Regions from separate parts of the Streptomyces sp. NPDC048462 genome, predicted to be linked through region 2. Evidence: riboswitches for the same ligand, from Rfam matches in the RefSeq annotation. Region 2 holds a riboswitch; each other region holds the start of a gene.

Region 1 (9,850 bases), on a different contig from region 2:
GGGGTGTTTACGGCATGTTGCGAAGTCCTCACCCGGGCCGCCGGGGGTGCGGCTGCGCCTCCCGGCCGGCCGGGGCGGCGCAGCCGGTGCGCGACGGTGGCCCGCTCGGCGTGCTGGGCGGCGAGCGCCCTCGCCCGTTCCGCGTCGCCGCGCGCCACGGCGTCCACGATGGCCCCGTACTCGGCCCACGCCTCTGCGGGGCGGGCCGGCTGCTCGACCGCGTACATCCAGGCGATCTTGTGCCGTAGCTGGGTGAGCAGCGCGATCAGGCCGGGGCTGCCGGAGGCCTGGGCGAGGGTCTCGTGGAACCAGCCGCCCAGTGAGCGCAGGTCCTCGCCCTCGCCCCGGCGGGCCCGCTCCTGGCCCAGCCTGACCAGACCGCGCAAGACCTTGAGGTGGGCGTCGGTGCGGCGCTGGGCGGCCCGTGCCGCACCGAGCGGCTCCAGCAGCATGCGGACCTCCAGGAGGTCCGCCGCCTCCTGCTCGTCGGGCTCGGCGACGCAGGCCCCGGCGTGCCTGCGGGTGACGACGAAGCCCTCGGACTCCAGGGTGCGCAGCGCTTCGCGCACCGGGACGCGGGAGACCCCGTAACGGCGTGCGAGCACTTCCTCGGTGAGCCGGCTGCCGCGTTCGAAGACACCGGAGACGATGTCGTCACGGATTGCCGTGCATACCGAATGCGCCGGAATGCGCATGTCCGAACCTCCGCCTTAATCCCCGCGAAACGCGGCCGATCGACGCCTGTCCTGTGACTCTATTGCAATGCGGACGCATTTCCGATGCCGGGCCGAAATTCATGAATATCTTCTGACCCCGGAGGCGTTCGGGAACGGGTGCCGGACGGCGTTCCGGCGGCCGGGTACGGCCGAAGGCCCCGGCGCGACGCCGGGGCCTTCGGTGAGGTGCCGCGTGCCGGTCAGACGCTGACGCCGTGGGCGCGCAGATACGCGACCGGGTCCATGTCGGAGCCGTACGAGGGGGTGGTGCGGGCCTCGAAGTGGAGGTGCGGCCCGGTGGCGTTGCCGGTGGAGCCGGAGAGTCCGATCCGGTGTCCCCGCCCGACGCTCTGGCCGACGGAGACGTCGATCGAGGAGAGGTGGCCGTACTGGGTGTACGTACCGTCCGTCATCCGGAGCACGATGTTGTTGCCGTACGCGCCGCCCCAGCCCGCCTCGACGACCGTACCGGCGCCGACGGCGACGACGGAGGTGCCGGAGGCGGCGTGGAAGTCGATGCCGGAGTGGCTGCCGGAGGACCACAGGGAGCCGCTGGACTTGTAGCCGGTGCTCACATAGGAGCCCGCGACGGGCAGCTGGAAGGCGCCCAGCCGGGCGCGCTCGGCGGAGCGGGCGGCGCGCGCCTCGCTCTCGCGGGCCTCCTCGGCCCTGGCGGCGGCCTCGGCCTTCTTCTTCGCTTCGGCCTTCTTCCTGGCCTTCGCCTTCGCCTCGGCTTCCGCCTTCGCCTCGGCGGCGTCGGCCTGGTGCCGCTGCACGTCCGCCTGGGCGTCGATCCGGGCGGCCAGGCCGCCCTCGATGGCGATGATCTGGGAGAGGCCGGTGTCGCCTGCGGCGGGGGCCCCGGTGTCCGCGGCGAGGGCCGGGGAGGCCAGGGATCCGATGACGCCGGTGGTGGCCAGGGTCGCGATACCGACGGCCCTCGCGCCCCGGCACGTCATACGGCTCGGGGCACGGTGCTTCCCCGTGGCACGGGTGAACGCCATGAAGTGGCTGGTCCTTTCCTTCCTTCTCGCCTACCGGGTTAGCTGACGGGTTCGGAGCAGGAAGGTCTCCTACGGATCCCCGGCCTCGTCGAGGCACGGTCATCCGATTCACCCCAGGGACTGTGTGGGTCCCCGGCTCCCCGGGCTCGCGCCTGACGGGGACTCGGCGATGACTGCCCGGTACGTCGCGGATGCGGCATACGAGTGACGGACAGCCGGGCCGACGCTAAGCGGGGGTACTTCCCCGCACCAAACGGACAGGCGGTTTTGTAGCGCATCCCACAGGGCAGACAGGCAACCTCTCCACCAAAGCGGGCAAAAAGGAAGGCCCTGGCGGCAGACGACCCGCCAGGGCCCCGCTCCCGCCCCGCAGTCGGGGGCGGTGGCGGCTCAGCCGGTGACGACCGAGACCTCTCCGATGCCGAGAGCCCTGACGGGCTCCTCGATCTGCGCGGCGTCCCCGACCAGGACCGTGACGAGGCGGTCCTCCGGGAAGGCGTTGACCACGGCTGCCGTCGCCTCGACCGTGCCGGTCTCGGCGAGGCGCGCGTACAGCTGCGCCTGGTAGTCGTCAGCGAGGTGCTGCTCGACCTGGTCGGCGAGGGTGGCCGCGACGGACGCGGCCGTCTCGAACTTCAGCGGTGCCACGCCCACGAGGTTCTGCACGGCCGTCTCGCGTTCGGCGTCCGTCAGGCCCTCGGCGGCCAGGGTCCGCAGCACCTTCCACAGGTCCTCCAGCGCCGGTCCGGTGGACTCCGTGTCCACCGATCCGCTGATGGCGAGCATCGCGGCGCCGGTCGCCCCCGAGGCGGAGTCCCGGGCCGAGGAGCGCAGCACCTGGGCGAAGGCGCGTACGCCGTAGGTGTAGCCCTTCTCCTCGCGCAGTACCCGGTCGAGCCGGGAGGTCAGCGTGCCGCCCAGGCAGTAGGTGCCGAGCACCTGGGCCGGCCAGACGCTGTCGTGCCGGTCGGCGCCGATCCGCCCGATCAGCAGCTGGGTCTGCACCGCTCCGGGGCGGTCCACGATCACCACCCGGCCGGTGTCGTCGGCGGTGATCGGCGGGACCGGCCGGGACGCGGCGGTGTTGCCCGACCAGTCGCCCAGGGTGTCGGCGAGCAGGGCGTCCAGATCGATGCCGGTGAGGTCACCGACGACCACCGCGGTCGCGGTGGACGGACGGACGTGGGCGTCGTAGAAGGCGCGCACGGCCGCGGAGTCGATCCGCTCGACGGTCTTCTCGGTGCCCTGGCGCGGCCGGGACATGCGGGCCGTGGCCGGGAAGAGCTCCTTGGAGAGCTGCTTGGCCGCGCGCCGGGCGGGGTTCGCCTGCTCGTGCGGGATCTCGTCGAGCCGGTTGTTCACCAGCCGCTCGATCTCGCTGTCCGCGAAGGCCGGTGCCCGCAGGGCCTCGGCGACCAGGCCGAGCGCCTTGGCGAGGCGGGAGGCGGGAACCTCCAGGGAGACCCGGACGCCGGGGTGGTCGGCGTGGGCGTCCAGAGTGGCTCCGCACCGCTCCAGCTCAGCGGCGAACTCCTCGGCGCTGTGCTTGTCGGTGCCCTCGGACAGGGCGCGCGACATGATCGTGGCCACCCCGTCCAGGCCCTCGGGCTCGGCGTCGAGCGGGGCCTCCAGGAAGACCTCGACGGCGACGACCTGCTGGCCGGGGCGGTGGCAGCGCAGCACCGTGAGGCCGTTGGGCAGGGCGCCGCGCTCGGGGGCGGGGAAGGCCCAGGGCCTGGCCGTCCCGGGGGCGGGCTGGGGGTGGTACTCCATCGAAACTCCAGTCGCGGCAGTGTCGCTCACTTGTCCGCCCCTTCGTGCGCGTCGGTGTCGGTGGCGGCGTCCGTCCCCGCCTCTTCTGCGGGCTCCGCAGACTCGACGGGCTCGTAGACCAGCACCGCCCGGTTGTCGGGCCGCAGCTGGGCCCTGGCGGCCGCCCGGACCTCCTCGGCGCCGATGTCGAGCACCCGGTGCACGGCGGTCAGGGCGAGCTGCGGGTCACCGAACAGCACGGCGAACCGGCACAGTTCGTCGGCGCGGCCGGAGACCGTACCGAGCCGGTCCAGCCACTCGCGCTCCAACTGGGCCTGGGCGCGCTCCATCTCCTCGGGCGAGGGGCCCTCCTCGGCGAACCGGGCGAGCTCCTCGTCGACCGCGGCCTCGATCCGCGCCACCTCGACGCCGCCGGACGTCTTGACGTCCAGCCAGCCGAGCGAGGGCGCGCCGGCCAGCCGCAGCAGCCCGAATCCGGCCGCGACGGCCGTCCGGTCGCGGCGGACCAGCCGGTTGTGCAGCCGGGACGACTCGCCGCCGCCCAGCACGGTCAGCGCGAGATCCGCCGCGTCGCACTCGCGGGTGCCGTCGTGCGGCAGCCGGTAGGCGGCCATCAGCGCCCGCGCCGGGACCTCCTCGCGGACCTCCTCGCGCAGCTCACCGCCGATCACCTCGGGCAGCGTGCCGTCCCTCGGCGGCTGCTTGCCGTCGTGCGAGGGAATGGTGCCGAAGTACTTCTCGATCCAGGCGAGGGTCTGCCCGGGGTCGATGTCACCGACGACCGAGAGCACCGCGTTGTTCGGCGCGTAGTTCGTACGGAAGAAGGCCCGCGCGTCCTCGAGGGTCGCCGCGTCCAGGTCCGCCATCGACCCGATCGGGGTGTGGTGGTACGGGTGGCCCTCCGGGTAGGCGAGGGCGGTCAACTTCTCGAAGGCGGTGCCGTACGGGACGTTGTCGTAGCGCTGGCGGCGCTCGTTCTTGACGACGTCGCGCTGGTTCTCCATGGACTCCTCGTCGAGCGCGGCGAGCAGCGAGCCCATCCGGTCGGCCTCGAGCCACAGGGCCAGCTCCAGCTGGTGCGTGGGCATCGTCTCGAAGTAGTTGGTCCGCTCGAAACTGGTGGTGCCGTTGAGCGAGCCGCCGGCACCCTGCACCAGCTCGAAGTGGCCGTTCCCCTTGACCTGGCCCGAGCCCTGGAACATCAGGTGCTCGAAAAGGTGAGCCAGACCGGTGCGTCCCTCGACCTCGTGGCGCGAGCCGACGTCGTACCAGAGGCACACCGCGGCGACCGGGGTCAGATGGTCCTCGGAGAGCACCACGCGCAGGCCGTTGGCCAGACGGTGCTCGGTCGCTGTCAAGCCGCCGGAGCCGGCCTGGGCTGTGGCCGTGTGACCCATGGGCATGTACGTCCCTTCGATCGCGATACTGGATGTGATGCGAGACCTGCCACTGTAAGCAAGCGCACCGACGCCTGGCGAAGTTCCCGTGCCGAGCAAGTCATCGGAAAAGATGGTCCCCACCCCCTCGGGACGGGCCCGGAACCCCCCTCGGAACGGGTCGGGAACCGCCTTTGGGACGGGTCGAGGTCGGAGTTGTCAGTGCGGCGGTCCACAATGGTCCGCGTCAGAACCTGAGGTTGCCCGAACTTGAATCCGTGAAGGAGTCGCAGCCGCGATGGCCCGCCGCAGCACGAAGACCCCGCCGCCGGACGACTTCGAGGAGAAGATCCTCGACATCGACGTCGTCGACGAAATGCAGGGCTCCTTCCTTGAGTACGCGTACTCGGTGATCTACTCACGGGCCCTGCCGGACGCCCGTGACGGCTTGAAGCCGGTGCACCGACGCATCGTGTACCAGATGAACGAGATGGGCCTGCGCCCGGACCGCGGCTATGTGAAGTGCGCCCGTGTCGTCGGCGAGGTCATGGGTAAGTTGCACCCGCACGGGGACGCGTCGATCTACGACGCGCTCGTGCGGATGGCACAGCCGTTCTCCATGCGGCTCCCTCTCGTCGACGGGCACGGAAACTTCGGCTCGCTCGGCAACGACGACCCGCCGGCCGCCATGCGGTACACCGAGTGCCGGATGGCCGACGCGACGTCGTTGATGACGGAGTCGATCGACGAGGAGACCGTCGCTTTCCAGTCGAACTACGACGGCCAGGAGCAGGAGCCGGTGGTCCTCCCGGCCGCCTATCCGAACCTCCTGGTCAACGGCACGACCGGGATCGCCGTCGGCATGGCGACCAACATGCCGCCGCACAACCTGGGCGAGGTCATCGCCGCCGCCCGCCACCTGATCAAGCATCCGGGCGCGGACCTGGACACCCTGATGCGGTTCGTCCCCGGCCCCGACCTGCCGACCGGTGGCCGGATCGTGGGCCTCGGCGGCATCAAGGACGCCTACGCCAAGGGGCGCGGCTCGTTCAAGATCCGTGCGACCGTCGCCGTGGAGAACGTCACCGCACGCCGCAAGGGCCTGGTCGTCACCGAACTGCCCTTCAGCGTCGGTCCGGAGAAGGTGATCGCCAAGATCAAGGACCTGGTCTCGGCGAAGAAGCTCCAGGGCATCGCGGACGTCAAGGACCTCACCGACCGCGCGCACGGACTGCGCCTGGTCATCGAGGTCAAGAACGGCTTCGTGCCCGAGGCCGTACTGGAACAGCTCTACAAGCTGACGCCGATGGAGGAGTCCTTCGGCATCAACAACGTGGCGCTGGTCGACGGACAGCCGCTCACCCTGGGCCTCAAGGAGCTTCTGGAGGTCTACCTCGACCACCGCTTCGACGTGGTGCGCCGGCGCAGCGAGTTCCGCCGGACCAAGCGCCGCAACCGGCTGCACCTGGTCGAGGGCCTCCTCGTCGCGCTGATCGACATCGACGAGGTCATCCGGCTCATCCGGTCCAGCGACAACTCGGCACAGGCCAAGGACCGGCTCATCGAGCACTTCTCGCTGAGCGAGGTCCAGACGCAGTACATCCTGGACACCCCGCTGCGCCGGCTCACCCGGTTCGACCGGGTCGAGCTGGAGAGCGAGCAGGACCGGCTCAACACCGAGATCGACGAGCTGTCCGCGATCCTCGACTCGGACACCGAGCTGCGCAAGCTGGTCTCCACGGAGCTGGCCGCGGTCGCCAAGAAGTTCGGCACCGACCGGCGTACGGTGCTGCTGGAGTCGGCCGGTTCGCAGATCGCCGCGGTGCCGCTGGAGGTAGCGGACGACCCGTGCCGGGTGCTGCTGTCCTCGACCGGTCTGCTGGCCCGTACGGCCAACGGTGAGCCGATCGTCTTCGACGAGGGTGCCAAGCGCGCCAAGCACGACGTGATCGTGTCGGCCGTGCCGGCCACGGCACGCGGCGACGTCGGCGTGGTGACGTCGACGGGACGGCTGATGCGGCTCGCGGTGATCGATCTGCCGCAGCTGCCCGACACCCACGCGGCGCCCAACCTCTCGGGCGGGGCGATGGTCGCGGAGTTCCTGACTCTGGACGCGGACGAGGAGGTCGTCTGCCTCACGACCCTCGACGAGTCCTCGCCGGGGCTGGCGATCGGCACCGTGCAGGGGGTCGTGAAGCGTGTGGTGCCCGACTATCCGGCCAACAAGGACGAGCTGGAGGTCATCGCCCTCAAGGACGGTGACCGGATCGCCGGCGCGGTGGAACTGCGCACCGGCGAGGAGGACCTGGTCTTCATCACCTCGGACGCCCAGCTGCTGCGCTACCCGGCGGCGCAGGTGCGCCCGCAGGGACGTGCGGCCGGAGGTATGGCGGGCGTGAAGCTCACGGACGGCACGGAGGTGCTCTCCTTCGCCGCGGTGGATCCGGCCTCGGACGCCATGGTGTTCACCGTCGCCGGTTCGAACGGCACGCTCGACGACTCCGCGCTGACCTGCAAGTTCACCCCGTTCGACCAGTATCCGCGCAAGGGCCGGGCCACCGGTGGGGTGCGCTGTCAGCGGTTCCTGAAGGGCGAGGACGTGCTGACGTTCGCCTGGGCGGGCCCGGTTCCCGCCCGCGCCGCGCAGAAGAACGGCACACCGGCCACGCTGCCCGAGCCCGACCCCCGGCGCGACGGTTCGGGGACGCCGCTGGAGTCCCCGGTCGCGGTGATCGCCGGCCCCGTGTAGGCCGCAGGCCCGGCGGCGGCGCGCCTACGTGTCGTCGTCGCCGGGCTGTTGCACGTACCGCAGGACGCCCCACATGGACCGCTCGTGTGCGGCGTCCCGCACCGTTTCCCGCCCCGGCTCCCCCGGCGTGCGGCAGCCCTCCAGCTCCTTGCGCAGGGCGCGTGCGTCGATCCCGGAACCGATCAGCACGAGCCGCGTCAGCCGGGGGCCGCGGCGGGTCCAGGGCTGCGGGGCGAACCGCAGGAACCTGCCGACAGCGTGGAGCGCGTAGGCGTTGTCACGGTCGCCCGCGCCGAAGTCGACGTACCCCTTGATCCGGTAGAGACCCTCCGGCCGGGAGTCCAGGAAGGCCATCAGCCGACGGGGGTCCATGGGCACGTCGGAGGTGAAGTCGACACTCTCGTACGCCGCGTGCGGATGGTCCCCGTGTTCCTCGCCCGACTCCGCCGCCCGCTCCTCCAGGTACAGGTCCTCGAAGGTCAGCTGACGCGCCTTCTCCTCGCAGTCCGGCCGCAGCGCGGGGTCGAAGAGCAGTTCGGGGTCGATGCGTCCGTAGCTGGCGGGGACAATGGCCGCCGTGCTGCCGGTGCCCGCGACGGCCTCCCGGACGCGCTGCCGGTCGGCCTCCCCGGCCCGGTCCGTCTTGTTCAGCACGACGAGGTCCGCGACGGCGAGATGGCGGTCGATCTCCGGATGGCGTTCCCGGGTGGCGGCGAACTCCGCGGCGTCGACCACCTCGACCAGTCCCCCGTACACGATGTGCGGGTTGTCGCTGGCCAGCAGCATCCGTACGAGTTCCTGGGGTTCGGCGAGGCCGCTCGCCTCGATGACGATCACGTCGAGGCGGGCGGCGGGCCGGGTCAGGGTCTCCAGGTAGGTGTCGAGTTCACTCACGTCGACCGCGCAGCACAGGCAGCCGCCGCCGAGCGAGACGGTCGAGCCGACCTGTCCGGACACGGTCATGGCGTCGATCTCGATGGACCCGAAGTCGTTGACGATCACGCCGATCCGGTTTCCGGCGCGATGGCGCAGCAGGTGGTTGAGCAGCGTCGTCTTGCCGGATCCCAGGAATCCGGCGAGGACGATGACCGGGATCTGCCGGCTGCGGGGCGGTGACGACGGGTTCAACGGGGCCTTCCGGGGATGTCAGGCGGCCGGGACCGGCTGCGGCGGGGGCGGGCCGATGTAGCGGGCCGCCGGGCGGATGATCTTGGAGTCCTCCGCCTGCTCCAGGATATTGGCGCTCCAGCCGACCACCCGCGCCGAGCAGAACGTCGGCGTGAACATCTCGCGCGGCAGCCCGCACAGCTCCATGACCACTCCGGCGTAGAACTCCACGTTGGTGTGCAGTTCCCGCCCCGGCTTCAGCTCCGCGAGGATGGCCTCCACCTGCCGTTCCACCTCGACCGCGAAGTCGACGAGCGGGCCGCCGAAGCTCTGGGCGATGGAGCGCAGCATGCGCGAGCGGGGGTCCTCGGTGCGGTAGACGGGGTGTCCGAAACCCATGATCCGGTCACCGGCGAGCACCCGCTCGCGGATCCATGCGTCGATGCGGTCGGGGGTCCCGATGGCGTCCAGGGTGTCCAGGGCCCGGCTCGGCGCACCGCCGTGCAGCGGTCCGGAGAGCGCGCCGACGGCCGCCACCAGGCAGGCGGCGATGTCCGCGCCGGTGGAGGCGACGACCCGGCCGGTGAAGGTCGAGGCGTTGAAGCCGTGGTCGACGGTGGAGATCAGATACTGCTCGACAGCCCGGACCCGGGCGTCGTCCGGTACGGAACCGGTGAGCATGTAGAGGTAGTTGGCCGCGTACGGCAGGTCATCGCGCGGCTCCACCGGTACGAGGCCCCGGCCGAGCCGGTGGAGGGCGGTGAGCACGGTGGGGACCGCGGCGCACGCGGTCAGCGCGTCGGCGCGGCGCCGGTCCGCGTCGATGTCGTACGCCGGGCGGAATCCGGCCGAGGCGCCCAGCAGCGAGAGCGCGGTGCGGAGTCCGGCGAGCGGGCCGGACACGGCGCCGGCGCGCGCTATGGCGGGCAGGGCGTCGCTTACCTCCGCGGGCAGCCGGCGCAGTGCGGCGGTGCGGGTGGCGAAGTCGGCGCGGGCGGCCGGGCCGGGCAGCTCGCCCTCGGTCATCAGGTACCAGACGTCCTCGAAGCTGCGGTTCTGCGCCAGCTCGATCGCCGAGTACTGCCGGTAGTGGTAGAAGCCCTCGCGGCCCCGGACATCGCCGAG
Region 2 (9,850 bases):
GGCGAGGGGCCCGCTGCGGGGGCAGCCCCCCGCCCCGCCCTGCGGGCAGCGCACCGGCGCATCGGGGGGAGTGCCGGATGGGCCGGTCCCCGCGCCGCTGGTGGGATGGTCGTCCGCCACCCGTTCCGGGGCGCGACAGCGGGCGGGCCACCGCACGAACGGCCCGCCCCCCGGCGCGCGGGCGAAGCGGACCGAAGAGGGGTCACCATGTTCGCGTTACGAAGGCGCAGGCGGAGCATGCTCGTCCTGACCGGCTCGACGGCGGTACTCCTCGCCGTCTCGACCGGGCTGACGGCGGCGGCGAGTGAGCAGCGGGCCGATCCGCTCCGGCGTCAGGTGGACACGGTCCACGCCTCCGGGGCCGTGGGAGTGGCCGCCGAGGTGACATCGCCCGGCGGCCGCTACAGCGCGCGCGCCGGTACGGCCGAGCCTGGGACCGGGAAGGCGATGCCGCGGGACGGCAGGTTCCGGATCGGCAGTGCCACCAAGACCTTCACCGCCGCGATCGTGCTGCAGCTCGTCGGCGAGGGGCGGATGTCCCTGGAGGACAGCGTCGAGCACTGGCTGCCGGGAGTGGTCCGCGGCCACGGCAACGACGGCGGCAAGGTCACCGTGCGGCAGCTGCTGCAGCACACCAGTGGCGTCCGCGACGTACTGCCGGAGATACCGGCGCTGAACAGTGCGGCAGGCTACCGGGCCGAGCGGTTTCGCACGTACACGCCTCAGGAGCTGGTGGGGCTGGCCATGCGGCATGCGCCGGAGTTCGAGCCCGGCACGGACTGGTCGTACTCCAACACCAACTACGTTCTCGCCGCGATGATCATCCACGAGGTGACCGGCCACAGCTGGGCGCAAGAGCTGAAGGACCGCATCATCCGTCCGCTGGGCCTCAGGGGCACCAGCGCTCCCGGCGCCTTCCCGTTCATCCCGGGACCGCACGCCCGTAGCTACGCCACGTACGGCACGGGTACGGGTACGGGCGTAGACGCAGGTACAGGCGCAGGCATCGACGTCACCGTGCTCAATCCGAGCATGGGCACCGGCGCCGGCTCGGTCATCAGCACCACGCACGACCTGAACCGGTTCTACGCCGCACTGCTCGGCGGCCGGCTGCTGGCTCCGACGCAGCTCGACGAGATGACGACCACCGTGGACGCGCCCGAGCTGGGTGTGCGCTACGGACTCGGTCTGGGCGAGCTCCCGCTGCCCTGCGGCGGCAGCTACTTCGGCCACCCGGGCGAGCTGCTGGGCTACCACACCTGGAGCGGCGTCACCCGGGACGGCACCCGGACCGCGGTCGTGTACACCACCAGTGACGGCGGGCCGCACACCCAGGAGGCCATGAACGCCCTGGTGGGCAAGGAGCTGTGCCGGGCCCGTTCTTGAGAACGGACCCGGCACACACGCGGTGCGGCGCCGAGGCCGGCCGAGCGGCGCACGGGGTCAGACGAGGAGCTTCGTCTTCGCCTGCTGGTACTCCTCGTCCGTGATCGCGCCCTTGTCCTTGAGGTCGGCGAGTCTCGTCAGGTCATCCACGTGGCTGCCCTTCGTCGCGCCGCCCGCGCCGTCCGAGCCCGCGGCGTCTCTCACGTACGCCTTGAACGCCGCATCCCGCTCCTTCGCCTCTCTCGCGTCGCGCGTCCCCATGGACTTGCCGCGGGCGATCACGTAGATCAGGACGCCCAGATACGGCAGCACCAGGGCCAGGATCAGCCAGCCCGCCTTGGCCCATCCGCCCAGGTCGTCGCTGCGGAAGATGTCCATGATCACGCGGAACAGCAGGAACAGCCACATGATCCAGAGGAAGAACCAGAGCATGGTCCAGAAGAGGTTGAGCAAGGGGTAGTCGTCCATCGTCCACTCCAGGGAGCCGCGTCGCATGGGTGAATACGAAATAAGTCATACCACCGCAATTCGCCCCTCGCGCGGTGGGCTGCGGACGCGGTACCCGCGGGGTCGCGAGGAGTACGGTTGACGTGTCGAGGGAGGCGTGGGCCTCCGGGAGGCGGTTCGCCTCGTGGCTGTGAAGACGTGTCCGTGCAGGGACTTCGGGCGGTGCGCGCGTGCGCGCGCCCGATGACTCCGACCGGAGCCCGGTCGGGGCGGTAGGGCGGGTCACCGTGCCGATCCCGCCGGACGGGGCGGGCGAAGTGCTGGTCGCCGTACGCGGCGGGTCCGAGGCCTACACCGCGTGGTCGTCCACGTCGATCGGCAGGGACGTACGCGTCGTGGTCGTCGACGCGGTCTCGGCACGCACCGTGGTGGTGGAGCGCTTGCCGTCCTGACCCGAGAAGTGACGTCTGACAGGAGTCCTCTCATGTTGTTCTGGCACGTTCCCGCCCCCAACGAGGCGATGCTCATATCGGGTTCCAAGCGGCAGACGCAGGACACGCAGTTCCGGATCGTCACCGGCCACGGAAGCTTCGTCCTCCCGGTCAAGCAGAAGGCGCGGATGCTGTCCCTGGCGCTCCGGGAGGCGGAGATCACCGAGGACTGCGTCACCCAGCAGGGCATCCGGCTCACGGTCCGGGCCGTCTCCGTCTTCAAGGTCGGCGACGACGCGGTGTCCATCGCCAACGCCGCGCGCCGCTTCCTGTCCGAGCAGAACCAGATGGAGGAGCTCGTCGGCCGGATCTTCGCCGGACACCTGCGCTCCATCGTCGGCGGACTGACCGTGGAGCAGATCATCCGGGAACGCAGCCGGGTCTCCCAGGAGGTCATCGCCGGCAGCCACGGCGAGATGGAGAAGCTCGGCATCGTCGTGGACGCCCTCCAGATCCAGGAGATCGACGACGCCACCGGGTACATCGACAACCTGGCCGCCCCGCATGCCGCCGCCGTCGCGGGCCACGCCAGGATCGCCCGCGCCAAGGCCGACCAGGAGGCCGCCGAACGCGAGCAGCAGGCCTCCGCGCTCAAGGCCGAGTACGAACGGGACACCGCGATCAAGCGGGCCGGGTTCCTCGCGGAGACCGAGCAGTACAACGCCCGTGCCGCCCAGGCCGGGCCACTCGCGCAGGCCAGGGCCTCGCACGAGGTCATCGACGAGCAGACCGCGCTGGCCCAGCGCCAGGCGGGACTGGCCGCCCAGCGCCTGGAGGCGGAGGTCGGGCGGCCGGCGGACGCCGAGGCCTACCGGCAGCGCACGCTGGCCGAGGCTGCCCGCGACCAGGTGAAGTTCCAGGCGGACGGAAGCGCGTACGCCGAACGGACCCTCGCCCAGGCCCAGGCGGACGCCAACACGGCCCGCGCGGTCTCGCTGCGGGAGGGCAACCAGGAGCTCATCGCGGCCAACCGCATCGTGGAGAACCTGCCGGCGCTGGCCGATGCCGCGGCCCGGGGGATGTCCGGAGCCAGCCTCACCGTGCTCAACGGCACCGACGGCGTCAACGAGATGGCGGCGGGCGTCGTCGGCCAGGGGCTGGCGATCCTCCAGTCGCTCCAGCGCGGTACGGACACGGGGGCGGCTCCGGCGCGCGGTCCGGGGGACCGGACCGCGGGCGAGGGTCTGGGGGAGGACCTGAGCCGGGACGGGAGTGCGGACCGGGACCAGAGCGGGGACCGGAACCGGACGCCCCGGATCTCCGGCGCGGAGTGACCGGACGGAGACGGGGACCGGGACCGAGCCGGGTTACGCCTCCGGTGCGGAGGCGGGGACCGGCGCGGCTGACTCCAGGGTCGTGGTCGCGCTGACCGCCTCGGTCGCCTCGGAGGTCGCGGCAGCCGTTGACGTGGACAGCGCCGCGGTCGTCGCCGCCGCCTCGGCGCGTGCGGTCGACGACACCTTCCGATGGTGCGCGAGAATTCCTATGAAGCCCGCGAGGAAGCCGCTGACCAGGCCGGATACCGCGTGGTTGACCGCGTTGACCGACTCGCTGTCCGGCACTCCGATGATCGCGTAATTGACTCCCGCGCTCATCACCGCCCCGATCACTCCGCCGATCACGCCACTGATGACGGCACCACGCAGCGGTGACCCCGGAGCGGCCGAGGGGGCGGAAGCGGGGGCTGGGGCGGAAGCGAGCGGGGCGGTCATCGGCGGAGGCCCTCCAGACAGGGTGCGATGAGACCGGGAGCAGCTTCCGGGCACGGCGGAACGCGCGCTCCAGGATCTGCTCGCACGGGCAGCCGCCCGGTCCGGGGGATGCAGCAGATACCTTGCGACAGAACACATGTCCCCCGCAACACCTTCTCATTTTCCCCATGTTGGCGCCCCGGGCGGCGTGTGTGGGTTCGCCGTGGGGCTCGTCGTGAGGGTGGGGCGCGCGGGGTGGTCATGAGTGCGTCGAACATGCCGTAGAGTTGTGTTTACCGACGCGGGGTGGAGCAGCTCGGTAGCTCGCTGGGCTCATAACCCAGAGGTCGCAGGTTCAAATCCTGTCCCCGCTACTGAAGAATCAGACCCGGCACGCATGCAGCGTGCCGGGTCTGATTCGTTTTGTACGTGTCCATGTATGTACGTGTGTACGTTCGTGGGGCCAGGGGCAACCGATCGATGCGGGCCGCGCCCCGCCGGGCACGTACTCCCATTGGCCGTCGAGGACTGGCCCCGCGACCCTGCCCCGGGAAGTCTGGGGGTGGTGCGCGGTACCGTCCGCGGCCGTGAGCGCACCGGGCAGGAGACCACAGGTGGGGAAGCGGGAGCAGCGGCGGGGGAGGAGCCCGGACGAGATCCGGAACCGCCGGTTCGTCCGGGCGCTGCCGGGGCTGGTGCTCATCGGCGGTCTGGCGTTCGACCTCTTCACCCCGCCCGCCTTCACCGCTGTGCCCCTCTTCGCCGCGGCTCCGCTGATCGCGGCGCCGTTCTTCTCCCGGGCCGGCACGATCCGGGTCGGGGCCGCCGCGCTGCTGTGCGTGGCCGGGCTGCGGCTCTCCGACGGAACGCTGATCCGGGTCGTGCCGTTCATCGAGCTGCTCACCGTTCTCACCGTCTCGGTCCTCGCGGTCTTCATCAACGGGGTCGTACGGCGCAGCAACGAGCAGCTGGCCTCCGCACGGGTCATCGCGGCGACCGCCATGCGCGCGGTGCTGCCGACGCCGTCCGACCGGATCGGCGGGCTGTACGTGGCCGCGCGGTACGAGGCGGCGCAGGCGGACGAGTTCGTCGGCGGCGACCTGTTCTCGGTCACGGACACCCCGTACGGGGTGCGGCTGGTCGTCGGGGACGTGCGCGGCAAGGGCCTGGACGCGGTGGAGGCGGTGGCGGTGATCATCGGCGCGTTCCGGGAGGCCGCCGAGCAGGAACGGTCGTTGGAGGGGGTGGCCCAGCGGCTGGAGCGTGCGCTGGCGCGGGAATCGAGCAGGCGCGGCGGCCTCGACGCGGTCGAGGGGTTCGTCACCGCCGCGCTGGCGGAGATCCCGCAGGGTTCCAACCGGGTGCGCGTCGTCAACCGAGGCCACCCCGAACCGCTGCTGCTGCACTCGGACGGGGCGTTGGAGGTGCTGCGGCCCACGCTGCCCGCGCTGCCCCTGGGGATGGACCTGGGCGTGTGGCCGGACCGCTCCGACGAGTGGGAGCTGCCCGCCGGGTCGACGCTCCTGCTCTACACGGACGGCCTCTCCGAGGCGCGTGACGCCGCGGGGGTCTTCTACGATCCCGCCGAGCGGCTGCGCGGACGCATCTTCCCGGGCCCCGAGGAGCTGCTGTCGGCGCTGGCCGATGATGTGCGGTTGCACACCGGCGGGGTGACGACGGATGACATGGCGCTGCTGGCGGTGGTGCGCCCGACCGAGGGGCAGCCGGACCGGCGCACGACCGTGAAGATCGTGGGCCTGGAGGGCGGCGCAGGGTGAAGACGAGGGGCCGGACGGGGGAGGGTGTGTGCGACTACGGGGGAGGACCGTGGCCGATGCCACCGTGCGTAACCGTAAGGAACCCCTCCGCATAACATTTGACGCAATGTCAGAAAACAGATAACGATTGAGGGGCGATCAACTCGCCCGATTCCACCCGGTTGTGTCCCGTAAAGTCCAGGCCAAGGACCGGAACGATCAGTTGGAACGGCTTGGAATCGGACCCGTGTGTCTATTAACGTTCGATAACGCAGCGCGGTTGTCCCAGTCGCCGTCCAAGGCGGCACCGTGCGCGAGCGCCGAATTCCGCAAGGGAACCGGGGAACCACCTACATGGGGTGAATCGGGCATCTCTGTCTCGTCGAGAGACGGAGGACCCGTAGGAGACCTTCCTGCTCCGAACCCGTCAGCTAACCCGGTAGGCGAGAAGGAAGGAAAGGAGCGCGCCCCAGTGGCGTCCAACAAGCCTGCCCCCGAAGCCCCCTCCCGGTTCGTTCCCGAACACGGAAATGACTTCGGAACCGGGCCCGGTGACCCCTACGGCACCAACTACGGAACCGCTTACGGGACCGATCACGGAACCGCTTACGGGACCGATCGGGGCAGCGAGTTCGGCAACGGCTTCCGTGCCGACGAAGCCGAGGCCGACAGGGCGTGGGAGGAATGGAACCCCACCGAGGAGTCCGTCCGCCCCGTACGCGGCAAGCACCGCGTCGCCAAGCAGCGCAACGGTCTCGCCCGTAGCTCCACCGTTCTCGGCGTCGGCGTCATCGCGGCCGTCGGCGCGGGTGGCATGGCCTCCGCCCAGAGCAAGCCGCCCGTGTCTATTTCTCTTCCCGACGCCATCTCGGACAAACTCCCCGAGGCCAAGTCCCTGCCGGGCGTCGGTGCGTTGTTCTCGGGTGAGTCCGAGGCGGAGAAGGCCGAAGTGGCGACCGCTTCCGCCCCGCTGACGACGGCCGGCATCACCGCCACCGAGGCCGAGCAGGGCACGACGGACGCCGGCGAGGCGCTCCGCGCCCGCATCCTCCAGCAGGCCGAGCAGCAGCAGGGCTCCGCCGACGCCGAGGCAAGGGCGGCCGAGGAGAAGGCCGCTGCGGAGAAGGCGGCCGCCGAGGCGAAGAAGCAGCAGGACGCCGCGGAGGCCAAGGCCGCCGCAGCGAAGAAGAAGGCCGCGGAAGAGGCGAAGAAGAAGGCGGAAGCGGTGCGGCTCGCCAAGCTCGCCGCCAGCTACGCCATTCCCACCTCCTCGTACACGATCACCTCGACCTTCGGCGAGGCCGGTTCGATGTGGTCCTCCGGCTATCACACGGGCCTCGACTTCGCGGCGCCGACCGGTACCCCGATCAAGGCCATCCACAGCGGCACCATCAAGTCCGCCGGCTGGTCCGGCGCGTACGGCTACCGCACGGTCCTGGAGCTCGAGGACGGTACGGAACTCTGGTTCTGCCACCAGTCCTCGATCGGCGTCGGCGTGGGCCAGAAGGTCACCACCGGGGACACCATCGGGCGCGTCGGCGCGACCGGCAACGTGACAGGCCCCCACCTCCACCTCGAGGTCCACACCCCGGACGGCACCGGCATCGACCCGATGCCCTGGCTGCGTGCCCGGGGCCTGACGGTCTGAGTTCCGCCGCACACGGCCGGAGCCGGGGAGTCCGGGCACGACCGGATCCGGGGGCTCCGATCTCCGGCCCGCCCGTGTTCGCGCCCGCCCATGCCCCGTGCCGTTCTGCGGCCCATCGACCCCGGCAGTCCTGACGCTCACCCCCCGACGTCAGGGCTGCCGGTCCTGTCCGGGATGCGCGGGATGTGCCTGTAGCTGCCATGGAATAGTGGGTACCGTGCGGCGGGTTGTTCCCTCCATGACTTCTCTTCGCAAGCTCGGTTCGTCCGACCTCCAGGTCTCCACGCTCTCCCTCGGCGGCAACGTCTTCGGCTGGACCGCCGACGAGGCGCAGTCCTTCGCCGTTCTCGACGCGTACACGGCGGGCGGCGGCAACTTCGTCGACACCGCCGACACGTACTCCTCCTGGATTCCCGGCAACGTGGGCGGCGAGTCGGAGACCGTCCTCGGGAAGTGGTTCGCCGCGCGGGGTAACCGTTCCGACGTCGTCCTCGCCACCAAGGTCGGCTCGCACCCCGAGTACAAGGGGCTCGCCGCCGCCACCATCAAGGCCGGGGCCGAGGAATCGCTGCGCCGGCTCGGCACGGACTACATCGACCTCTACTACACCCACCACGACGACGAGACCGTCCCCGTCGAGGAGATCATCACCGCCCTCGACCAGCTGGTGAAGGAGGGCAAGGTCCGCGAGATCGCCGCCTCCAACATCAGCCCGGAGCGGCTGCGTGCCTCGATCGACTTCTCCGAGCGCGAGGGGCTGGCCCGCTACGTGGCGCTCCAGCCGCACTACAACCTCGTCTCGCGCGACACCTACGAGGGCGAACTCCAGGACACGGCCGCCGGCGCCGGACTGGCCTCGGTCCCGTACTTCGCCCTGGCCTCCGGATTCCTGACCGGCAAGTACCGCCCCGGCACGACCGTGGACAGTGCCCGCGCCGGCGGCGCCGCCCAGCACCTGGAGACGGAGCGCGGCCAGAAGGTCCTCGCCGCGCTCGACGAGATCGCGCGGGAACGGAACGCGGAGATCGCCACGGTGGCGCTGGCCTGGCTGGCCTCCCGGCCGACCGTGGTCTCGCCGATCGCCTCCGCCCGTACGGTCGAGCAGCTCCCCGCACTGCTGGCCGTCCACGACCTGCGTCTGACGGACCAGGAGCTGACCACGCTCACCGAGGCATCCGCCTAGGGCCTGTCGTAGGGCTGTTGTCCGTGCGGCTGCTGTCCGTGGGCCTGCTGTCCGTACGGCGGCGGGTTGTACGGCTGCGGGCCGTAGGGCTGCGGGTTGTGGGGCTGCTGGCCGTACGGGTACGCGGGGTAGGGCTGTTGGCCGTACGGGACCGGGCCCGGGTGCGGGGCGGGGGCGCCATGGGGCTGGTGTGCCCCGTACCCGGGGTGCGGCCCGTAGCCCGGGTGTGCCCCGTAGCGCTGGTAGGGCGGGCGCGTCGGACGGGTGTGCCGGGGGCGCAGGCGTCCCGCCGCGTACGCCAGAGCGGGCCCGGCGACCTCACGGCGCTGCCACAGGTGGTGCAGCAGCTCCAGCTCGCGTTCCGCCAGATGCGGGCCCGCCGTGCCGCGGCGGGCCTGCCGGCGGAGGAAGGCCAGTGACGTGGCGAACGACTCGTACTCGGCGACCGCACGGGCCGCCGCCTTCCCCCGGGCTTTGGCCTGGGCCTTGGCCTGAGGGGTGACCGGAGCCGGTACGTAGCCCCGGTGGCCGTACGGGCCCGCTCCCGCTGCCGTCGCCTGCCACCGGCGTGCGGTGTCCCTGGCCATGCCGCGTGCCCGCATCGACGACAGGGCCAGGGGCTCGGCGGGGGAGAGCCAGCCGGCCGCCGCGTAGGCGGGCAGCTCGACGGCCAGGGTGCGCAGGTCGCGCAGCCGGGACCAGATCGCCAGCCAGGTCACCAGGCCGAAGGCGGGCACCATGAACACGCCGTACACCACGTAGAAGCCGTACGGGCCGAACGTCGCCGAGCCGTTCCACAGGGCGTGCATGCCCATCGCGAGGACCAGGCCGAGCAGCGGCAGCGCGATGCGGCGGACCCGCTGGTGGTGTGCGCTGCTCGCGGCGAGGCCGAAGCCGATGCCGGTCATGACGGTGAACAGCGGATGCGCGAACGGCGACATCACCGCCCGTACGAAGAACGTCGCGACCGTCACCGAGGCGAACCCCGAGCCCATCTGCTGGTCCTCGCCGAAGGCGTTGCCCAGATAGAGGATGTTCTCGGTGAAGGCGAAGCCCGTCGCGGCGAATCCGGCGACGACCAGACCGTCGACGATCCCGTTGAAGTCGCGTCTTCGGAACAGGAAGAGCAGCAGTACGGCCGCGGCCTTGGCGCTCTCCTCGACGACGGGCGCTATGACGGTGGCGCCCAGGGTGTCCGCGCTGCCCGGGTCGGCGGTGGCCGTGGCGATCCACTGGGTCGCGAAGGA
Region 3 (9,850 bases), on a different contig from region 2:
GCCCTGGGTGCCCGCCTCGAACCCGCCCATGGTCCGGGTGGTGACCGCGCTCTCCAGCGGCCGCCGGGCCATGGTCTCGCGGATGTCGTCGAGCTCCACGCCCAGCGCCCTGGCCATCAGCCGTATCTGCCCGCCCCACACCATGGTCGGGACGGAGGCCGCGAGCATCAGCGGCTCGTACTCCATGGGGTGCCCCATGCCGATCAGGTCGCGGACCGCTTCGGGCTGGTCGTAGGTGGAGTAGTCGAAGATCTCCTGGCAGCGGATCGCGTCGACCGTGCTGCCGAGTCCGCTGATCAGCAGGGGCAGTACGTCGTTGCCCCAGCCGGGGTCGACCCCGGAGACGAACAGTGAGCCGCCGCCGTCCGCGACGGCGGCCAGGACCGGGTCCCGCAGCTCGGGCGGGGCGCCCCGCTGGTCGTAGAGCGCGTACAGGGCGGGGGTGACCACCACCGCCCCGGTCCGGACGGCCCTGACGATGTCGGCGAGCGCCTCGTCGGGACGGATGTCCCCGGACGCCGCGTACACCACCGCGCCGGGAGCGGTGGCCAGCACCGCGTCGATGTCGTCGGTCGCCGCGACGCCCAGATCGCGGCCGGTCCCGGCGAGGTCGCCCGCGTCGCGGCCCACCTTGCCAGGATCGTGAACAAGCACGTGCGCCAGTTTCAGGGCCGGATGGGCCTCGACGGCGCGGATGGCCGCGCGGCCGACATTGCCGGTTCCCCAGACCACCGTGGAAATCATGCGGCGGAGGGTAGCGCGCGGGATGAAAGGTTCATAGTGCCATCGCGCTCCCGGTTGCGAGGCGGCCCCGGGCCGGGTCAGGACCGTCTGCCGCCCCCGCCGCTCGTCGATCCGTTACTCGTCGATCGCGGCCCCGAACGCGGCGCCGGCCGCAGGGCCGCCGAGCGATCCGCCGTCGTACGTCCACGAGCCGGCGGCGGTGACCCCGCCTGCGCCCGCCGGGAGCACCCAGACGACGCCGTTGCCGGCGTCCTCGCCGGGCGCTGCGGCGAGCAGACCGGAGCGGCCGTCCTTGTCCGGATCGGACAGCCGGACCTGGCCGCCCCAGCGGTCCCCCTTCTCGGGGACGCCCGGCACGTACCCCGAGTCCTGGTCCCAGGAGGCCGCGCCGGCGGCGGTCAGCCCGTCGGCCGCGCCGCGCAGCACCCAGGCCGCTCCGGCGTCCGCGACCGCGCCGATGTCCTCGCCGGGGGCGCCGATCGCCACGTCCGCGTACCCGTCGCCGTCGGTGTCCGCCACCGACAGGTCCGCGCCCCAGTTGTCGCCACGCTCGTCCGTGCCGGGGACACCGGCGGTGTCCTGGGTCCACCACACCGGCGGTGTGCCGGGGCCCTCGGCGCCGACCGGGCCGTCGCCGGCGCTGCCGTAGTACACGCCGACCACGCCGCCGTTCACGAATTCGCCGCCGTCGTCCGGGCTGCTGGGCTCCCCCGTGGCCAGGTCGTCGTAGCCGTCGCCGTTGATGTCACCGGACGCGACGGCCGGGCCGCCACGCAGATCCCGGTCGTAGCGCAGGCCCTGGACCTCGGCCAGGAAGAGCGCGGACCAGCCGTACCCCGGTTCGTCGCCTCCGCTGACTCCGGAGACGACGAGGTCGGCGAGGCCGTTGCCGTCGTAGTCACCGGTGGTCATCGCCCCCGGCAGGATCGGGCGGCCCGGCGTGCCGGGGAGCCGTTGGTGGGAGAGGGGCGCAGGTGGTGCGGAATCCTGGCGCGCGGCCGCGTCGTACTGGTAGAGCGTGAGGTCGTCGTGGTCGGTCACGGCGAGCTGGTCGCCCGGGATGTCGGGGCTGAAGTGGGCCGCCGCGAGGGCGCCGGCGAACCGGGCACCGGCCGTGGGTGCGTCGGCCTGCAGCCAGTCGCCGGCCGCGCCCGTGAGTCCCTTCGGGGAGCCCCACAGCACGACGGCGCCGCCCGCGTCGGTCACCGGCTCGACATCCTCACCGGGTACGCCGGCGACCGCGTCGTCGTAGCCGTCCCCGTCGAGGTCGCCGGTGGCGAGGGCCCGGCCGAAGCCGTCGCCCGCCTCGGCGGCCCCCGGTACACCGGCGGTGTTCTGGCTGAGGACGGCCGCGCGGGCCGTTCCGATGCCGGTGGGCGAGCCGTACTGCACGGTGACGTACCCCGCGCCCTTCTTCCCGCCGACGGTGCCGCCCGGCGCGCCGGTGAGCACGTCCTCGTAGCCGTCACCGTTGAAATCGCTGTTGCGGTCGTTCGCGTGCGTTCCGCCGGGAGTACCGGCGTGGGCGGAGGGGGCGGCGATACCGGCCACCGCCGTCAGGAGACAGGCGGCCGCGACAACGGCGGCCGAGCGGTTGGTGCGCACGAGCGGCTCCTCGGTTCAAGGATGACCGGGCGAGTCCGGGGGGGGACGCCGGGAAGGGCCCGTTGCCTTCCCCGCGTCCCGTTCGACCGCCTGTGAGCCGCAAGGGTTGTACGGCGCGCGAAAGGGGTGGGAGGGAGCCGCGTGGCTCCCTCCCACCCCTGCGCCCGGCTCCTCCCGAAGGTGGGGCCGGGGTATGTCAGTAGGCGCCGAAGACGTTGTCGATCGAGCCGTAGGTGGCCGCGGCGTAGTTGCACGCGGCGGTGATGTTGGCGACCGGGTCGAGGATGTCCGTCGACGTACCGGCCACGTGGTAGGCCTCGAAGGTGGGCTGGATCACCTGGAGCAGGCCCTTGGAGGGGGTACCGGCGACCGCGTTCGAGTCCCAGTTGTTGACGATCTGCGGGTTCCCGGAGGACTCGCGGATGATGTTGCGGTGGATGCTGTCGTAGCTGCCGGGGATGCCGTGCTGGGCCATCACGGCCAGCGACTCCTTGATCCAGCCGTCGAGGTCGTCGGTGTACGTGGTCGCGCCCTGTTCGGGAGCGGTGGCGACGGTCTCGGTGGCGGCGGTCTTCTCCGCCACGGGCGCGACCGTCCGCTGGGAACGGTCGGCGCGGTCGGCGCTCTCGGACCGGTCGGACGACTGCACGGCGTCGGCCGCGGGCTTTGCCTCGGTCGCGGCCTTTGCCTTCGAATCGGCCGTCGGGGCGGCCTTGTTCGGGGCGGCTGCGGACTTGGCGCCAATGGTCAGCTTGAGGCCCGGGTGAATCAGATCGGGGTTTCCGCCGACCGTACTCCGGTTGTCCTGGTAGAGCCGCTCCCAGCCACCGCTGAGGGAATGCCCCCGGGCGATCTTGGAAAGCGAATCGCCGGAGACCACGGAATAGGTGGCGGGCTCGGCCTTGTGGGCAGCAATTCCCTTGGCAGCAAAGGAGGTCGAGGTCGCCACCTTTTCTGCGACGACCGGGTGCGCCGGTGCGGCAGAAGCAGACCCGGACATGATCAGGGGGAGCGCGAGAACGACTCCGCCCGTGCTCACGGCGATGAAACCGCGGGTCAGGGAGGTGGACTTGGAACGACGGTGGTTACCCATGATGGGCATGGCGCATTTCCTCTCCGCCGCCTGCGAGGTGAGCTGTCGGGTTCGGACTGGAGATGTCCGGCCGCACGTGATGGCGACTTAACCCCTAGCCGCTCCGGATACCGGACCGGCGGCAAACCTGGGTCCCCCGCTCCTGCCGTACGTGAGTGGTCGGGTTCCCGGACGGCGGCAGGATTCGGCGTTCCATCCGGATTGACGGTGACCGTAAGCGAAAAGCGTCGGGCGGAACAAGCCCTGAATTCTTGATCGCAATTGATTCGCAAGATCAATTAAAGGAAATGCTCAGCATCAGATCCCCGAAGCGAAGTCAACTTTCTTGGCACGACAGGGAACCGAAGCCGGACGCGTCGCGTCGCGGGCCGGGAAGGTGATGCTGACCACTGCGCCCGAAAAGGGTGATTTGCTCAATCTGCATACCCTTTGAGTCACAGAAAAGCGTCGTCGGTGGGTGATTGATGACGATTACGATTAATCACCCAATCAGGACATTTCATCGGAGCTGACGACCCACCACTCCCCGGCTCGGCGTCGCCAATAATCCATCTCCATTGATGCATCTAAATAGATTCACTACGGTAGGGGGCATCGGACGGCGCTCCTGGCGCCACCCACCACTGCGACCGGGAGAACCTGATGTTCCTCGACACCGACGGCGCCACGCTCCACTACGAGGTCCGCGGCTCCGGCCCCCTGCTGCTCGTCTCCCAGAGCGGTGAGGGCGACGCCGACCGCAGCACCGACCTGGTCGACCGGCTCGTGGACCGCCACACCGTGGTCACCTACGACCGCCGGGGCCTCTCCCGCAGCACGCTCGGCGACCCCGGGCAGCGCATCACCATGGCGCAGCACGCCGACGACGTTCACCGGCTGCTGGCCGGACTGACCGATGAGCCCGCCCTGATGCTCGGGTGCAGCATGGGCGCCGCCATCGGGCTGCACCTGGCGATCGCCCACCCCGAACAGCTCGGGCTGCTCGTGGCGCACGACCCGGTCGCACCGTCCCCTGCTGCCCGCCGGACAGTGCGAGCGGCACACCGCCGAACTGGCACACCTTCAGGGCGTCTACCGCGACGGCGGGCTGGAAGCGGCCTTCCCCGAGATCGCGCGGGTCCTCGGCATCGACCCGGCGCACCAGGAGACGGAGCCGGGGCTCACGCCGATGCCGCTCACCCCGCGCCGCGTCGCCAACTTCGGCTTCTTCATCGAGCGCGACTTCGGCGCGGTCATCGAGTCCGAGCTGGAGCGCGAGGCGCTGCGGGCCACGGCCGTGCGCATCGTGCCCGCGAGCGGCAGCACCACGGCGCCCTCGGTCTTCGTCGGACAGTGCGCACGGGGCCTCGCCGGCCTGGTCGGCCGGGACGTCGTCGCATTCCCCGGCGGGCACAACGGCAACACCACGCATCCGCGGGCGTTCGCGGCCCGGCTGCGGGACGTGCTGTCCCGCGCATGAGCGCGGGCTCGGCCGGGACCATGACGGGCGACCGGCGCTCCGTCTGACGGCAAACAGCAGATCCGGCCTGATCCAAACGAGAGGTTCTAGCTCCCCTCGCGTCGCAGAAGCGCCGAGAGGTGGTGCTGGAGCGGCTGGCCGACAGCCGCGAGATCGTGGACGAATTCGAGCGTGCCGTCGGCTGTCAGCGTGTAGCGGCGGCGAGTGGCGCTGACCTGCTTGGCGGTGGGCGCGAGGGCGACCTGATGAGTGGCCAGGTCGGCCTCGCCATCGGCCGCACTGCCCGTCAGGATCTCCGCGACACCGGTGGGCTGAGTGATCAGCGCCTCCACACGCCCGTCCGGCTGCATCCGCCACCAGCCGCTCTCCCGGGCCGACGGACGCAGCGGGGCCCCGTCCTCGTCGAGCAGCCAGGCGCGCGCCTCGTAGTGGAGGAAGGGGCGCCCGTCATGACTGAACGTCACCTCCTGCGCGTACCGGAACTCCTGGGCGAGCGTCGGGTACTCACCGCGGCCCTGCCCGGTCCAGGTGCCCAGGAGCCCGGTCAGCGGTGCGAGCAGCGCGTGCGGAGCAGGCGCGTCGTCCGGCCGGAACGCGTCGGGGTACGGGTACTGCCGGGCGGGGTCGAACATCTTGCGCGCTCCTGGATCGGTTACGGGGACGGGCACCGTGTGAGGGCCACGGTGACGGTTGGCAGCCTAACCTCGAAGTTTCGTGACGGGTCCGGCGATGGAGTCGGTGGCCCGCTTTCGTGCCGTGGGCTGAGGCTGCGCAGGCCGAGGGCCCGAGTGCCGCCAAGAACCTCCTGGCACGCTGCAGAGAGACATCGACGGGTTCTTGCCGGCTCAGGACCGAGAACTCTCGCGGCGCACGGGACACATGCCCTCAATGCCGAGGCGAAGCTGCGGGTATGCCGAACTCGACGATTTGGGGCGGCCCTCGAGAATGACGTCCACGCCTTCGAGGCTGTGAACTCAGACGGGCAGTCCGTGAGAAATATGAGGGCGAATGCGGCGCCACCGAGTCACGAGCGGACGCAGGAATTCATTTGGACCTGAGATCGCGGACTGGCGATGGGCCATCACCTATTTCGGCACACGTGGGGAAATCGACGAACAGCGTATCGGCATCTGGGGATTCAGCTACGCCGGTGGATACGCCCTGGTCCTCGGGGCCACCGACCGCCGTATCAGAGCCGTTTACGCCCAGGCCCCCACCATCAGCGACTACGAGACCGGACTGCGCCGCGTCCCGTCCCACGAGATACACGCCCTAAAAGAGCGCTTCCACCAGGACGAACGCGATCCGCACTGGGCACCGGAGGACGCGTGGACGAACGAGGTGACCCTTCAGCCCAATCGCCGCGCCCGCGAACCCAAAGAGCTCGTCCTCACGGACGGTGACCACTTCTTGTCCTGCATGCGGCAGTTCGAACTCTCTTCCACGGCCGCGATCGGCTTGTTCGACACCCACCTCAGGAACGCCGAGAAGAACGACTCCCGCCACGAGCGGTGAGCCCGCTTCGCTGCGCCCAGCCTCGGCACGGATACTCGGGTACCACCCGGTACACGGCCCCTCACCTGAAGAGTGCCTCTCCCCATGCGGCTGGCAGGACCCTGGATGAGCCGCTTCGTTGCTGCTCAGGTGTTCAGGACGCGCACGGCGAGCACCAGCTGCCAGGTCCAGCCGATGGTCAGCGAGATGCGCTGGAGCAGTCCGCCGCTGTCGACCCAGCGTTGATGCTGGTCGAACGCGGCGCCGGCCAGCACCATCGTCGCCACGAAGAGGACACCGCTTGCGATCGAGTAGACGGCCCATCCGGGCGGGCCGGACGGGGCGAATACGAAGCAGGCAACAGCGAGGGCCAGGAATCCGATGGAGGAGAACAGGTCATGCAGGGCCCCCGCGGGGGTGTGCCGCTGGAGCCGATCAGGCGTGCCGGGCGGGTAGCCGCTCACCGGATCCGTGCGGAAGACGCCTGCCCCCAGCAGACCGACCGCCCACGCGCCGACCAGGAGGGCGCCCCAGCCGGAGAGCCCGACACGCCACAGACCCACGGCGAAGAGCAGCGACAGCCCGCCCGCGAAGAGGAAGTTGACGGTCTGCGCCCACCCGGCAGGGCCGAGGGTGAGCGAGCTGATGGGATGGCGGCGCGGTCCGTAGCTCACGCGGCCGGCGCCTTCCAGCAGATACGCGGCGGTGAAGAGAGGCCCAGCGGCCATTCCGCAGACGAGCAGGACTTGATTCCCCATCTCGTCAATGTAGGTTGACACGAGGGATTCCGTCAACCCTAGTTGACGCTCGACGCGGCTTCCGCCCGGCCGGGTCGATGGGTCCTCCGCCCGCGCGCGTCACGCCTCCTGGCGGAAGTCCAGCATGCAGAGGACTTTGTCGTAGCGGCGTTCGCCGACGGCGACGAAGCCGGGCAGGCGCCCGTACTCGGTGAAGCCGAGTGAGCGGTAGAGGTGCAGGGCAGCGCTGTTGTCGCCCCGGGCGTCCAGGGTGACGACCTCGATCCCCGCCCTCCTGGCATCGGCGACCAGCGCGGCCGTCAGCATCCGGCCGATACCTCGGCCGTGGGCGGCGGCGGCCACGGCGACCTTCTCCAGATCCGCGTGCGGGCGGTGAGTGGGACGCGCATAGCGCGTCCAGTAGCCCAGCCCGACCAGGCCGCGGTCGATGTACACGGCGCGCAGGGCGGCATCGCCCACCCGCGCCGCGGCGACTACCTGGTCGAGCAGGTCCGCCACCTCCTCGGGCGAGGGAGGGCCGACCCAGCCAAGCGCGGCGCCGTCGCGGACGAGGTCGGCCACGACGCGGTGGGCCGATGCCGCGAACCGGGGCCCGCGCTCCGGATCGGACGTCAGCTCCATCGCGTCCAGGATGACGGGCTCATGCGTTCTGCCGCTGGTCGAAGCCGTGTTCATGACGAGCAGCCCAACCAGCGCCGTACCCCGCGGGCCGGGCGGCCGACCGTCCCGGGGCACGCCCTACGACACGTCCCACAGAACGGAAAATCCCCGGTCCGCAATTGCGGACCGGGGATTTTCCCAGGTATATTGAGTTTTTCTGTGCGCCCACAGAAAAGGCCCCTCACCGGGGGCCACTAAGCAAAACCATATCCGGCAGGGAGCCATTTTGTCAACTCGGGAAAGCTCCGAATTGCAGAAGGAGCAGGAATTCATCGACCGGCTCTACGACCGCGTCGATGCGCTGCGCGGCATGACCGCCCAGCACGTCCAGGACGCGCTGACCCCGGTCGGTACGGGTTTGCAGGCCCGTCACGAGCGCGATGTGCTCGTCGCTGAACGCTCGGGCCTGCTGGCGGCCCTGAACTCCGTGGACGGGTCGCTGTGTTTCGGCCGGATCGACCTCGCCACCGGCGCGGCCCACCACATCGGCCGGATCGGAATCCGCGAGGACGACACCGCGCACACGCCGCTGCTGATCGACTGGCGCGCACCGGTGGCCCGCCCGTTCTACCTCGCCACCGGTCACACGACGATGGGGCTGCGCCGGCGCCGGCACATCACCACCGAGGGCCGCGCCGTCACCGAGCTGCACGACGAGATCCTCGACGTCGGGGACCGGGAGCGCACCGGCTTCGAGGATCCGAGCGGCGACGCCGTGCTGCTCGCCGCCGTGAACTCCGCCCGCACCGGCCGCATGGGCGACATCGTGCGGACCATCCAGGCCGAGCAGGACCGCATCATCCGCGCCCCGCACCGCGGCGTCCTCGTGGTCGAGGGCGGGCCCGGCACCGGCAAGACGGCGGTGGCCCTGCACCGGGCGGCGTATCTGCTGTACGAGCACCGGGAACTGCTCGCCAAGCGCGCCGTCCTGATCGTGGGGCCGAACACGGCCTTCCTGCGCTACATCGGCGAGGTGCTGCCCGCGCTCGGCGAGACCGGCGTCCTGCTCGCCACCCAGGCCGAGCTCTTCCCCGGGATCCATGCCGACGGCGCCGACACCCCCCGCGCCGCCGCCGTCAAGGGCGGCGCCGCGATGGCCGAGGCGCTCGCCCTCGCCGTCCGCGACCGGCAGCAGCTGCCCGAGCCCGGCGCCCCGCTGGTCATCCGGCACGACGACGGCGACCTCGTCCTGGACTGGGAGATCGCCTACGAGGCCCGGCAGGCGGCCCGCGACACCCGGCTGCCCCACAACCTCGCCCGCCCGCACTTCGCCTTCCGGATCATCGACGCCCTCACCGCGCAGCTCACCGAGCGCATCGGCGCCGACCCGCACGGCGGGCCCAACTTCCTGGGCCCCGACGACATCGCCCAGCTCGGCAGGAACGTGGCCGTCAGCAAGGAGGTGCACTCCGCGGTCGACGAGCTGTGGCCGCCGCTCACCCCGGAGGGATTCCTCACCGACTATCTGGCCGAGCCCGTCTACGTACCGGACGCGGACGCCGCAGCCGTCCGGCGTGCGCCCGGCGAAGGGGCGTGGACGCCCGCCGACGTCCCGCTGCTGGACGAGGTGGCGGAACTCCTGGGGGTCGACGACAGCGCGGAGCGCGCAGCCGCCGAGGCCGAGCGCCAGGAGCGGATCGCTTACGCGCAGGGCGTCCTGGAGCTGTCGAGGGGCTCGGAGTCGTACGAGTTCGAGGACGAGGAGTCCGAGGTGCTCGCCGCGCACGACATCATCGACGCCGAACGGATGGCGGACCGGCAGGAGGAGGCCGATCACCGCAGCGCGGCGGAGCGCGCCGCCGCCGACCGGACCTGGGCCTTCGGGCACATCATCGTCGACGAGGCTCAGGAGCTCTCGCCGATGGCGTGGCGGCTGCTGATGCGCCGCTCCCCGACCCGTGCGATGACGCTGGTCGGCGACCCCGCGCAGACCTCCGAGGAGGCGGGCGTCGGCTCGTGGGAGAAGATCCTGCGGCCGTACGTGGGTGACCGCTTCGAGCACACGACGCTCAAGGTCAACTACCGTACGCCCGCCGA

What was found. Region 2 has a riboswitch for cyclic di-AMP ahead of ACGFU6_RS35090 (M23 family metallopeptidase). Riboswitches for the same ligand answer to the same signal wherever they lie in the genome.
Region 1: linked by a shared signal. The riboswitch ahead of ACGFU6_RS09070 (M23 family metallopeptidase) and the one ahead of ACGFU6_RS35090 (M23 family metallopeptidase) in region 2 are both predicted to bind cyclic di-AMP.
Region 3: linked by a shared signal. The riboswitch ahead of ACGFU6_RS00625 (transglycosylase SLT domain-containing protein) and the one ahead of ACGFU6_RS35090 (M23 family metallopeptidase) in region 2 are both predicted to bind cyclic di-AMP.

Annotation. Positions count from the first base shown of each region.
Region 1 is NZ_JBICXG010000004.1:111,336-121,185, reverse strand. It holds gene ACGFU6_RS09075 (GntR family transcriptional regulator) at 1-695, opposite strand, end outside; gene ACGFU6_RS09070 (M23 family metallopeptidase) at 917-1,720, opposite strand; cyclic di-AMP (ydaO/yuaA leader) riboswitch at 1,733-1,899, opposite strand; gene ACGFU6_RS09065 (M16 family metallopeptidase) at 2,111-3,493, opposite strand; gene ACGFU6_RS09060 (M16 family metallopeptidase) at 3,520-4,896, opposite strand; gene ACGFU6_RS09055 (DNA topoisomerase (ATP-hydrolyzing) subunit A) at 5,168-7,618, shown strand; gene ACGFU6_RS09050 (CobW family GTP-binding protein) at 7,643-8,746, opposite strand; gene ACGFU6_RS09045 (citrate synthase) at 8,765-9,850, opposite strand, start outside.
Region 2 is NZ_JBICXG010000035.1:12,973-22,822, reverse strand. It holds gene ACGFU6_RS35125 (serine hydrolase domain-containing protein) at 238-1,386, shown strand; gene ACGFU6_RS35120 (SHOCT domain-containing protein) at 1,444-1,854, opposite strand; gene ACGFU6_RS35115 (hypothetical protein) at 2,064-2,285, shown strand; gene ACGFU6_RS35110 (SPFH domain-containing protein) at 2,318-3,598, shown strand; gene ACGFU6_RS35105 (hypothetical protein) at 3,632-4,036, opposite strand; tRNA gene ACGFU6_RS35100 (tRNA-Met) at 4,316-4,389, shown strand; gene ACGFU6_RS35095 (PP2C family protein-serine/threonine phosphatase) at 4,630-5,793, shown strand; cyclic di-AMP (ydaO/yuaA leader) riboswitch at 6,081-6,233, shown strand; gene ACGFU6_RS35090 (M23 family metallopeptidase) at 6,245-7,420, shown strand; gene ACGFU6_RS35085 (aldo/keto reductase) at 7,659-8,603, shown strand; gene ACGFU6_RS35080 (PrsW family glutamic-type intramembrane protease) at 8,600-9,850, opposite strand, start outside.
Region 3 is NZ_JBICXG010000001.1:152,179-162,028, reverse strand. It holds gene ACGFU6_RS00635 (dihydrodipicolinate reductase) at 1-744, opposite strand, end outside; gene ACGFU6_RS00630 (FG-GAP repeat protein) at 859-2,349, opposite strand; gene ACGFU6_RS00625 (transglycosylase SLT domain-containing protein) at 2,546-3,451, opposite strand; cyclic di-AMP (ydaO/yuaA leader) riboswitch at 3,457-3,642, opposite strand; partial or broken gene ACGFU6_RS00620 (alpha/beta fold hydrolase) at 4,085-4,901, shown strand; gene ACGFU6_RS00615 (FABP family protein) at 4,988-5,533, opposite strand; gene ACGFU6_RS00610 (acetylxylan esterase) at 5,910-6,416, shown strand; gene ACGFU6_RS00605 (DUF998 domain-containing protein) at 6,542-7,153, opposite strand; gene ACGFU6_RS00600 (GNAT family N-acetyltransferase) at 7,253-7,828, opposite strand; gene ACGFU6_RS00595 (HelD family protein) at 8,064-9,850, shown strand, end outside.